2 regions of the Pseudoalteromonas sp. SWXJZ94C genome follow, and region 1 is predicted to be linked to the other one. Evidence: predicted binding sites of a transcription regulator. Region 1 holds the regulator's gene; the other holds the start of a gene.
The links. The regulator sigma-54, encoded in region 1, starts transcription at its own class of promoters, with help from an activator protein. The targets are predictions, from matches to a motif close to GTTGGCACGNNNNTNGNNT.

Region 2: I6F65_RS00290 (hemerythrin domain-containing protein) is a predicted target of sigma-54. The motif match lies at 1,711-1,729, and genes of this name have one in related genera.

The regions. Positions count from the first base shown of each region.
Region 1 is NZ_JADYXF010000045.1:9,197-15,164, forward strand. It holds gene mgtE (magnesium transporter) at 1-975, opposite strand, end outside; gene I6F65_RS17170 (HPr family phosphocarrier protein) at 1,064-1,336, opposite strand; gene rapZ (RNase adapter RapZ) at 1,375-2,223, opposite strand; gene ptsN (PTS IIA-like nitrogen regulatory protein PtsN) at 2,243-2,695, opposite strand; gene hpf (ribosome hibernation promoting factor) at 2,700-2,987, opposite strand; gene I6F65_RS17190 (RNA polymerase factor sigma-54) at 3,015-4,514, opposite strand; gene lptB (LPS export ABC transporter ATP-binding protein) at 4,584-5,309, opposite strand; gene lptA (lipopolysaccharide transport periplasmic protein LptA) at 5,306-5,851, opposite strand; gene lptC (LPS export ABC transporter periplasmic protein LptC) at 5,841-5,968, opposite strand, start outside.
Region 2 is NZ_JADYXF010000001.1:58,447-64,414, reverse strand. It holds gene I6F65_RS00310 (RluA family pseudouridine synthase) at 1-643, shown strand, start outside; gene I6F65_RS00305 (DUF6500 family protein) at 687-905, opposite strand; gene I6F65_RS00300 (hypothetical protein) at 933-1,190, opposite strand; gene I6F65_RS00295 (hypothetical protein) at 1,215-1,472, opposite strand; gene I6F65_RS00290 (hemerythrin domain-containing protein) at 1,771-2,196, shown strand; gene I6F65_RS00285 (plasma-membrane proton-efflux P-type ATPase) at 2,313-4,829, opposite strand; gene I6F65_RS00280 (hypothetical protein) at 5,117-5,530, opposite strand; gene I6F65_RS00275 (TonB-dependent siderophore receptor) at 5,944-5,968, shown strand, end outside.

The DNA.
Region 1 (5,968 bases):
AATACCGTTAAGTACAGCTAAAATAGGTAAAACATCTAAAGTACCTTCAAAAAAGCTAGCTACAAAAGCAGCAGCAAGAGCTGTTAATAAGTTAACACCTAACCAGACTGAGCGTTTTTTCGAGCTTTTTAAAACGGGAGCAAAGGTGTCTTCTTCATCATCAAGACCGGCTAAACTAAGTAAGCTATGCTCTGCATCTTCTCGTATTACGTCAACAATATCATCGATTGTTACCCGACCAAGTAGCTGATCGTTATCATCTACAACAGGGGCTGATATCCAGTTATGACGTTCAAATAATTGCGCAACCTCACTTTCATCCATAGAAATTGGAATAGATTCGCAATCTTCATCCATTAAATCGAGGACAATTTTTTCAGGTGGATTAGTCAGTAATGTGCTTAATGACAAAGCGCCTATGAAGCAGTTATGTTTATCTACTACATATAAGTCATCGGTACCTTCAGGTAGTTCACCACGCAGCCTAATGTAGCGCAAAACAACATCAAGAGTTACGTCAGGGCGAATGGTTACCGTATCGGTATTCATTAACGCACCAGCAGAGCGCTCTTGATAAGAAAGAGCTTGCGTGGCACGTTCACGGTCTTGAATATCCATAGCGCTAACAACGTCTTTGTAGACGGTATCTGGCAGGCTACGTAATACTTCTCCTAGGTCATCGTGCCCCATATCTTCAGTGGCTGCAGCAATGTGCTTAGGTTCCATTTGAGCAATAATGCCCAAACGTACATCTTCAGAAAGCTCTTCAAGTACATCGCCCTGTACATCGGGGTCAACCAATTGCCAAAGCAGCCGGCGGATTTTATGCGGCGACGACTCTAATAATAATGCAGTATCACAAGGAGCGGTTTTAGCTAACATGCGCCTAACTTGAACAAATTGACCACTGTTAAGCGACTTGGTCACTTGTTTTAATTGTTGTAGTGGGTAGTCTTGTTCAAAAGCTTCGGGCATTGGCGTCCTTAATTAATTTTAATATTACTTTGGTAGGGGAGGTTACTAACTTTTTTGGTTTATCTAATTTTTGATTCTTTATTACTGACTATTCTTGTTCGTTAAATCGTTGCGCTATTAACTGACCAACAGCGTGCAAAGCTTGCTCTGCATCGGGTCCTTCACATACCACTTTAACTTCTTTTCCTTGGCTACTCTCTAGCAGCATTAAGCCTAAAACACTATCACCGGCAGCTTCTTTGCCATCTTGAAATATAGTAATTGAAGCGTCGAATTGTACGGCTAATTGTGCAAGCACCGTTGCAGCTCTAGCGTGTAAGCCTAATTTGTTTTTTATTAAAAACGTGTCTTCTAAACGCATAAGTTACTCTACCTAAGCTGAACAGGTGATTATTTAAATTATTTATTTTCTTGTTCACGATGACGAATTTTTACATTTGGGTGAGTCATCGAAAAGCTTTCACCAATCGTTTGTGCTAAATACACTGAACGATGCTGTCCACCTGTACAACCAATAGCAATGGTTAAGTAGCTACGATTATTTCGTTCTAAATGAGGTAACCACGTTTGCACAAAGGTTTGAATTTGCCATGTAAACTTTTGCACAATACTATGATTAGCTAAGTAGTCTTTAACGGGCTGATCTAATCCTGTTAAAGGTTTTAATTCGGGCTCCCAATGTGGGTTTGGTAAAAAACGTGCATCGAAGACATAATCCGCTTCTTTAGGTATTCCGTATTTAAAGCCAAATGATTCAAAAGTAACAATAAGCTGTTTGTCTTTTTTACCAAGTATTTTTTCTCTGATAGATTCAGCGAGTTGGTGAACACTTAACTCGCTGGTATCAATCATAAAGTCAGCTCTGGTTGTTAGTACATCAAGTAATTCTTTTTCTTTTTTTATAGCTAAATCAAGTGGCAATGAGTCGACAGAAAGAGGGTGTAGTCGTCGCGTTTCAGAAAAACGTTTTATTAATACTTGATCTTCGCTGTCTAAATAAAACAGCGTTGGTTTAGCAAAACCAGGTAAATACTCAAAAATATCATTGAACTGTTCTTGTTCTTTTGGCAAGTTTCGAACATCAATACTCACTGCTATTTTGTCGTAGTTGTCAGAGACACTTCGCACTAGAGAAGGCAGCAGGTTTAGTGGAATATTATCTACGCAATAATAACCTAAGTCTTCAACTACGCGTAAAGCTACCGATTTTCCAGAACCTGATCGGCCACTTATGATAATTAATTCCATTTAACACCTTTTTTATTAATTATGATTGATCAACAATAACTTGGTATAGCTCTGTATCTGATTTTGCACAGCGTAACTGCTTACAAAATTCTTTGTCGTTTAGTTTATCAGCAATGGTTGCTAGAGTCTTTAAGTGCTGTTGGTTATCACCATCTGGTACGATGAGTGCAACAAAAATATCTACAGGGCGGTTATCTATCGCATCAAAGTTAATAGGTGTTTCGCTAACAAGTACTAAAGCTAAAGGTTCTTCTACGCCACTCATTCGTCCGTGAGGGATTGCAATACCTTTACCAATGCCTGTACTACCTAGTTTTTCTCTGCTTAGTAAAGCACTAAGAATATCTTGTTGAGATAAGTAAGGAAGCTTGTTGTGAGCAAGTTCGCTAATAAACTCTAAAATTCTTTTTTTACTATTAAAAAGGACCGCAGCTTTGCTGCAGTCCTGACATATAAGTGAACTTAATTTCATAATATTAGTGTCGAGCAAGCTTCTCTTTGTGTTTGATAACTTGTCGATCGAGCTTGTCAATCAACGAGTCAATGGCGGCATACATATCTTGATGTTCAGTAGAGGCAAATAATTCTGCACCACTGACATGAATTGTTGCTTCTGCTTTTTGGTTTAATTTTTCTACATCGAGAATGACATGAACATTATTAATATGATCAGAGTGCCTTTCTAGCTTCGCAAATTTAGTGTTTACATAGTCTTTTAGTGAATCGGTTACTTCTACGTGACGACCAGTTAAGTTTAGTTGCATAAGCGTTACCCTCTTTGTTTTTGCGTCTTAAATCAGACTTTTTCGCTGATTTGACGGTGGAATAGCCAGAGATTCGCGGTACTTTGCGATCGTGCGTCTAGCTACTTTAATTCCCTGCTCAGCCAATATATCCGCTATCTTGCTATCACTCAATGGTTTTGCTGAGTTTTCTGCTGCGATTAATTTTCTAATCAGAGCGCGTATTGCCGTAGATGAACATTCGCCACCATTTTCGGTGCTTACATGGCTTGAGAAAAAGTATTTTAACTCAAATATTCCACGTGGCGTGTGCATATACTTTTGGGTTGTTACGCGAGAAATAGTCGACTCGTGCATTTCTACCATTTCAGCAACATCATTTAAAACCATTGGTTTCATGGCTTCTGGACCGTGTTCAAAAAAGCCTTGTTGTTGCTTAACAATACAATTTGTTACTTTTAACAATGTGTCGTTTCTGCTTTCTAGGCTTTTAATAAACCATTTTGCTTCTTGTAAGTGTGAGCGAATAAATTGGCTATCACCACTAGATTTAACGGTACGAGACATTGCAGCATATTGGCTGTTTACTCTTATTTTAGGCATGCTATCTGGGTTTAATTCTACAACCCAGCGACCTTTAATTTTTTTAACCGACACATCAGGAATAACATACTCAGACTCTTCTCTAACAATCGTATCAGCGGGTTTAGGGCTGAGAGTATGTATTAGTGTCATTACTTCTTTAAGCTCTTCTTCTTTGAGCTTAGTTTTTTTCATTAATGTACGATAGTCACGAGCAGCTAATAAATCAATATGCTCGGTTAAGATCATTTTTGTTTCATTAATGTAAGGTGTTTCTTTATCAAACTGGTTAAGCTGAATACACAAGCACTCTTGTAAACTACGTGCAGCAATACCGACCGGATCAAACAGTTGGATACGCTTTAAAACGGCTTCAATTTCGTCAAGTTCGACTTCGTTATCATCTTCGTTTTCTTGATTGAAGCTCTCTAAAATTTCTTCACAGCTAAGTGTTAAAATACCAGAATCATCTACGGCTTCAACAATAGCGATTGCAATAGCTTCATCAGTAGGGCTAAAAGGCGTTAATTGTAACTGCCACATTAGGTACTCATGAAGTGTTTCGGTTGAAGCACCTTGGTATATTGACTCGTCCTCAGGCATTGGTCCTGATGACGATGCAGGCGCAGCACTCATGTACTCATCCCAGCTAACATCCATAGCCATGTCGTCACTTACTGTATCTTTAGCAAGTGCTTCACCACTATCTTGTTCGTATTCGCTAGGAGCATCATCTGCAGATGCGCTAACAGTAACGTCATCGTTATCAGCTTTTTGCTCATTTTTGCCAGCAGAATCTTCTGCGTAGTCGTTTTCTTCAACTTCTAGCAGCGGGTTGCTATCAAGAGCTTCTTGTATTTCTTGCTGGAGATCCAATGTACTGAGTTGCAACAAACGAATTGCTTGTTGCAGCTGTGGTGTCATTGTAAGTTGCTGGCCCATGCGCAGCTGTAATGATTGCCTCATTTATCTCTAACAATCCTTTTATGTTGTTATAATTAATACTAGCAGATGCTCAAAGACATGGCGTTAATGTTACAGCCTAAATTGCTCGCCTAAGTAAACATCGCGTACTGTTTTATCGTTTAATACGTGTTCAGGAGTGCCAGATGCAATTAGCTCCCCATGAGAAACAATGTAGGCTTTTTCACAAACATCAAGGGTTTCTCTTACGTTATGATCGGTAATTAATACACCAATCCCACGGTTTTTAAGATGTTCTATTATTTTCTTAATATCTAATACTGAAATTGGGTCTACACCAGCAAAAGGTTCATCTAGCAATATAAACTTAGGATCGGCGGCAAGTGCACGTGCTATTTCTACACGGCGACGTTCACCACCGGATAAAGCCATACCTTGGCTATCACGAATATGCTGAATGCTAAATTCATCCAATAGATTATTTAATGTGTCTTCTCGAGCTTGTTTATTTAACGATTTACGCGTTTCTAAAATAGCCATTAAGTTTTGGTAAACAGTCAGTTTTCTAAATATTGACGATTCTTGTGGTAAATACCCTATCCCTAATCTAGCACGACTATGCATAGGTAAAAGAGTAATATCGTTATCATCGATGGATATTTTACCTTTGTCGCTAGGTACAAGTCCTACAATCATATAAAACGTTGTAGTTTTACCTGCACCATTAGGTCCAAGTAAACCAACAATACTGCCAGCCTTAACCTCAAGACCTACATTTTTAACAACTTCACGACCTTTATAGCTTTTTGCTAACAGCTCTGCTTTTAATGTGCTCATGGTTGACCTTTATCGCTTTTTTTACTTTTTGTAGCTTCAATAGGCACTAAAATAGTATGAACGCGATCGGTAGAGTTTTCGTCTTTTTCAGCACTAATAAGCTGTTGCTGCATATCGTAAGTAATGCTTTTTGCGTTAATTTTTTGTCCAGCTTGCGATACTTGTGCATCGCCAACAAGTGTTAAAAAACGCTTAGCTACATCGTAACGAACTTCGTTCGCACTTGCGCTCATTATTGTGCCGTCATCTTGCTTTTCTTCAAAGTACGCAGGGCTGCCAGTGGCAATTAATAACTGTTTATTGTCACCTAATTCGTCACGCTTATGCACTTCGAGGCGGTCAGCCGTAATGCGACGGTTACCATGAATAATTTCAACATTTTTTTCAAAAATACCTACATTAGCTTTTAGTTGGCCTTCTTGTTTGTCGGCACTAATTGATATTTGATTAGCGGCAGGTTGTGTACTTTGTTCTGCTGCATTACTATTAAAGGCTAGTATAAGTGTAGGAATAATAAGTGATTTTAATATTTTATTGGTCATAGTATATGGTTCGCGTATGGTTAATGAGTTTTATCACTTCAGTTTTTAAATCGGCTTCAAGGCCTTTACCGGTGATTTTTAAGTTAGGTCCAGTCACAATGACAGGCTGTTCGGAGC
Region 2 (5,968 bases), on a different contig from region 1:
ATTAGTTAATCCTGCACAAGGTAAGCATCTTGAAATTATTTATAAAGATGATGACTTACTCGTGGTAAATAAACCAGCCGAGTTTTTATCTGTGCCTGGCGTTAATATTGAAGACTCTGTTTATATGCGTATTAAAACGCAATTTCCAGAAGCCTCTGGTCCCTTAATTGTGCATAGATTAGATATGTCGACTTCTGGATTATTGATGATCGCACTTAATAAACGAGCGCATAAAGCCCTGCAAAAGCAGTTTATAGAACGCGTTATTGAAAAACGTTATGTTGCATTGGTCGCAGGAAATGTAATTGAAAATAGCGGAACGGTAGACTTACCATTAGTGCTCGACTTTGATGATAAACCACGTCAAATGGTGTGTTACAAAAATGGTAAGCCATCGCTTACAACATGGCATGTTTTAGAGCGTAAAAACAATACAACCCGATTGCAGTTATACCCTAAAACAGGTCGAACCCACCAATTAAGAGTACATTGCGCCCACAGTTTAGGTTTAAATATGCCTATTGTTGGCGATACTCATTATGGAAAAAAAGCCGACAGATTACATTTACACGCTGAGTATTTAGCGTTTACTCACCCAATAACGCAAAAACGATTAGAGTTTGAAGTAGCTGCTGATTTTTAGATACTAGGAGCGTATTAATCTTTGGTGGCTGCAAGGTAGTTAGTTAAAGCCCATCTAAAATCATCTGTTTAATTTTATGCGCTTTTTCAAAGTGATCTAACTTATGAGTTTGTATCCACCATGTAGCCGCTTCCATAAGTAGCTCAGAGTCGTCATTTTTATTAGCAAAAAAAGCATAAAAAGAAAGTCCAACATTTTCGCCTTTGCTTGCTATTTTTTTATCGCACACTGTGATTATTTTTGTTCTTAACGATTCACGCATAAATACCTTGTTTAGTTTTATTCTTCACTAATTAAACACGCCATTTAAAAAACTAGTCAGAAACTCTAAAATACTTCTGTCTACTATGCCATGGTTTTCTATTTTTTTGTTTTTAGCATTTACTTGCATAGCTTTGCACTCATTTTTTAATTGTTCTACCGTGTGTGCTTCAACCTCATATGCAGTATCAGCTTGCTGCATACATTTTGAAGACCCTGCATAGTCAGGCGATGCACAAGCACTTAGTAGCAAGCATAATAAAAACGTAATAAAAAGCTGTTTCATATTTACCCTACCTAAACGTAAATGTTAGTTTGTTGCCATTTCAATCGCAATAACAAAAACTTCAAAAAAGAATAAACCAACTGCATCTGTAAAAATGTCATTTTTATGATTTGTTTCGATTTTAGCGCTCATACATTGATTATAAACTTCGGTACTTGTTTGAGCACCATTGTTATCGGTCGAATTAGCTTCTTCTATGCACTCATCCGAATCAGTATGTATTGGCGAACTACAAGCACTTAATACAAAACATAGTGAAAAAACAGCAATAAATTTTTTCATGTTTATCCTTAAACTTAAAATATTTTCCTATCTTTAAATTTTATTTTAGCACCGTAATAATAGGCTTTCCTATCCAAATTTTGTAAGTATCTGTAGAAGTAAACTTACTCAATATTTATACTTTTGTGCTGTTTTACTCTTTGAAATAATTGCATTAGTCTCTCTGTAAAATTTACAGATTAGTGCTATAAAAAAACAAAAATATAAATATAAACCCAATAATTTCAAAAGATTAACCTGTGGCATTGCACTTGCTTCTAATCAAATAAGCAATCAATAGTAAGTAAAAGGATTAATTATGAACATTTTTGAAGCGCTACGTCACGATCATGATAAGCAACGAGAATTAGTTGATGCACTTATTCAAACCCACGGTGAAACAGACAAACGCCATACTTTAATGGACGAGCTAAAAACAGAATTAGAACAACACGCAAAATTTGAAGAACGTTACTTTTACAACCCACTTATGTTTGATGACTTAACTCATGAAAAAGCGCGCCACAGCGTAGCTGAACATCACGAAATTGATGAATTAATTGAACAACTTGAAGATACCGAAATGAGCTCGTCTGCATGGTTAGTTGCAGCTAAAAAGTTGCACCATTTAGTACATCATCATTTAAGTGAAGAAGAACACGAAGTATTTCAATTAGCGGGTAAAACACTAACCGAGGGGCAAAAACAAAGTTTAGCAAAGCAATATAACGATGCAATGCACTAAATATTTTGTATTTGTGAGTACCCCTATTCACAAATAATTGAACCACCTTATATACACTCCCTTGTGTACTATTGGTTATAAGCCACTTGGCTTATAACCATTTTTAAGCCTACGCTCTAACTCTTCTCTAGTAAGGGTGCTTCTGTCGGATCAAAAATTCGATACGCCACTAGCTTTAAGCCATCGTTAATAAAAAACCACACCAAAGCATATGCCCACACAGCAAGTGCCCATCCCCATCCTAGTGGGGTCATAAACACGCCATAAACAGCAATAAGTGTTGCTATAACTTGCGTGCCAAATACGGAGACCATTAATATAGCAGACGGTTTAATAGACCAAAATGGACCTCGGGTACGCGCTAAAAATATAGTCAAATGCCCTGCTACAGAAAGTAATAAGTACATTAATGTTTGAAGATGAGGACGGTCGAGTTCAAATACTTTATCGCCCAAGTAAAATAAACCAAAGGCTGCAATTGGCCCTACAATTCCCAGCACAGATGCAATACCCAAAACGAGCCGCATATTCCATGTTTCGGGCTTATTTTGATAATGCACATTGTCGTATGCAATAGACAAAATGGCGGCATCGTTAAGTAAAGCAAGCATTACAATCATGACTGCGGTTAACGGATAAAAATTAAAAAATAATATCGCCATTGTCATAAAAAGTAGCACGCGCAGTGTTTCAGCAACCCTGTAAATAGCGTAACTGTTCATGCGTTGAAATATTTTTCGGCTTTCTTTAACTGCATCAATAATAACCGATAAGCCATCGGTCATTAACACAATTGATGCTGCTGAACGCGCTGCATCTGTAGCGCCCGATACAGCAATACCACAGTCAGCTTTTTTAAGTGCTGGCGCATCATTTACGCCATCTCCTGTCATACCAACAATGTGCCCTCTATGCTGAAGCACATCAATAATATGGTATTTATGCTCAGGGAATACTTGTGCGAATCCGTCAGCACTCTCGATAGAATCATCTAACTGCGTTGTTTGATGGTGTTCAGTTGCACCAAATCCACTAGCATCAAGAATGTTTGTCCCTAAACCCAGTTTACTTGCAGTTTCGCGCGCAATGGCAACTTGGTCGCCCGTGACCATTTTAACGCTCATACCCATTTCTTTTGCATCGGCAATGGTTTGTATTGCTTCTTCACGCGGTGGATCAAAAAGCGGCAATACGCCTATAAATTGCCATTTACCTTGCTCGTCTGTTTTAGCAACCGCTAAAGAGCGAAACCCACGCGCTGCAAATTCATCTATCGATGCCTCAACTGCAGTTTTAACTGCCTCAATATTAGCCGACAAAGCTAAAATAACCTGCGGTGCACCTTTGGTCACTTTAAACGTTTTGCCATCAGCATTTTTAATTAATGCTTCAGTACGTTTGCTCACAGGATCAAATGGCTGAAAATGCTCTATATGATAAGAATCTAGATGCTGCTCAGCTTTTACACTTTGTAATACTGCTAAGTCAATCGGATCGTTATTTTCTGAGCGAGATGCTAATGCCGCGTACAATATAACTTGCTCAGCAGAGCCTTTATTTGTTGAGTTTTCGATATAAAACGGGTCACCTAACGTTAATAGGTTTTGTGTCAGTGTACCTGTTTTATCAGAGCAAAGAATATCAACACCTGCTAGCTCTTCAATTGCAGCTAAACGTGTTACAACCACTTGCTTTTTAGCCAATAAACGAGCGCCTACAGCCATAGTAACTGATAGCACTGTTGGCATGGCGACTGGTATTGCCGCAACGGTTAATACGAGTGCAAACTGCAATGTGGTAATCATTGGATCATCGCGAAACAAAGCAACAATAACTATAAGCAGCACTAAAGCCGCAGCAAGCATTATTAAATAATTACCAATTTTAAGCACTGCACGCTGAAAATGACTTACGGTTCGCTCCCCTTGCACTAACTGTGCTGTTTTACCAAAAAAGGTATTAGCGCCGGTTGCGTAAACTATTGCTTCTATTTCACCTTGGCGAATAATAGAGCCCGAATAAACAGTTTCACCCGCCGACCTTACAACCGGTAACGACTCACCCGTAAGTGATGATTGATCGACTTCTACTGGATCACCATCGAGCAAACGCGCATCTGCAGGCACTATATCGCCCATCCGCATTCTAATAACATCACCTGGTACAAGTTCGCTGGCATTTAAATTTTGCCATTGAGTATCGCGGCGAACGCGTGCTTTGTTGGCTAATTTTGCTTTTAATGCAGCAATTGCATTACCCGCTTGATGCTCTTCCCAAAAGCCAACCAATACGTTAGACAGCAATAATACAAGAATAATAAAAAAATCAGCCCAGTGCTTAGCAAGCGCCGATAAAATAATAGCAGCCTCGATCATCCACGGTATTGGCCCCCAAAAGTAAGATAAAAATTTGAGTAGTAGGTTTGTTTTTTCTTCAACTAGTTCGTTAGGTCCATATTGTGCCAATCTTTGTGTGGCATCAGTTTGGCTTAACCCGTCGGATGATGTTTTTAGCTTTGCTTGTAATTGTGCTAAATCGAGCTTGCTCCATTCATCGCAATTTTGATTATGTGAAGACTTGTTTACTGAACGATTTGATGACTGATGCGCTGACGAAATTTTGACCTTTTCCATACGAGCCTTCTATACAACATTGAGTTGAATAACTTGAGGTAATTAAAACCTACTAACCGTATAGCTAACATAAACTAAAGCTGTCGATATTGTTCTTACAAATGTATTAACTTTGATCTAACGCAATATTAAGGGTGAAATAATATAAAAAGGATTATTTTTAGAAGATGATAAAGAGGGTGGATTATTAAAAGAAGTACTTAAAGGCTATACATTGGGCTGAAGTAGTAAGTAACTCAGCCCAATGTACTTTTAGCTATAACCTTATGGATATAGCTATTTTTTTATTACTTTACAGTAAATTTTACGTCTTGGTCACGTAACAAGTAAAGTGCAAAACACGCAGCCCACATTGGCCATGCAGTGAAGAATAATAAGTTATTAAAACCATCAATGTATTGGTTGTAAGACGAAAGCGTAGATAAACCATGCATTACAAAAATGATACCGTAAGTAATACGTTTTTTAATACCCGCTAAAAATGCCAATACTAAAACAAGTTGAAGAGCACCAATAACATAAGCAACAATATCAGATGAGCCACTAATACCGTAAAAATGTTCAAAAATACGCGCACTATGACCTGGGTTTACGAATTTATCGAACGTCCACATAGCCATTACGATAAAAACACCTAAGCGAAGCGATAAAAGAGACCACTGCAAACGATTTTGTACATCTGAACTCATTGAATTTGTCATAAAACTTCCTTTAAAAAATATATAAATAAACCTGAATAGACGAAGACCGTATAAATTCGTTTTTATTTCAAAAAAAATTAATTTTTTTAATAAAAGTTAAATTCTAATAATTATAACGCCGCACACTTTAGTTTTATAAATTCAGTAAGCAGGCTGCTCTATATAAAATGGTAAGAACTAAAAAGTAGTCTACAATTAAAAAACTCATTAAAAGCAAATGTTTATGTTCAATGTAATACAATTTATCGATTTTTTTAGCTAACCAGTAAAACTATAATACTAAGTTACTAACCTTAAAAAACACTAATTTTGTTATGTTCTAAAAAACAAAAAGAATTGAGGTTTGACTGAAAGTTATTTTTACGCCTTTCGGTCTTTATCGCCATCAACATATAATTATAGAGAGAAAACGCTTGAAACACGCATACTTGGCTTTAG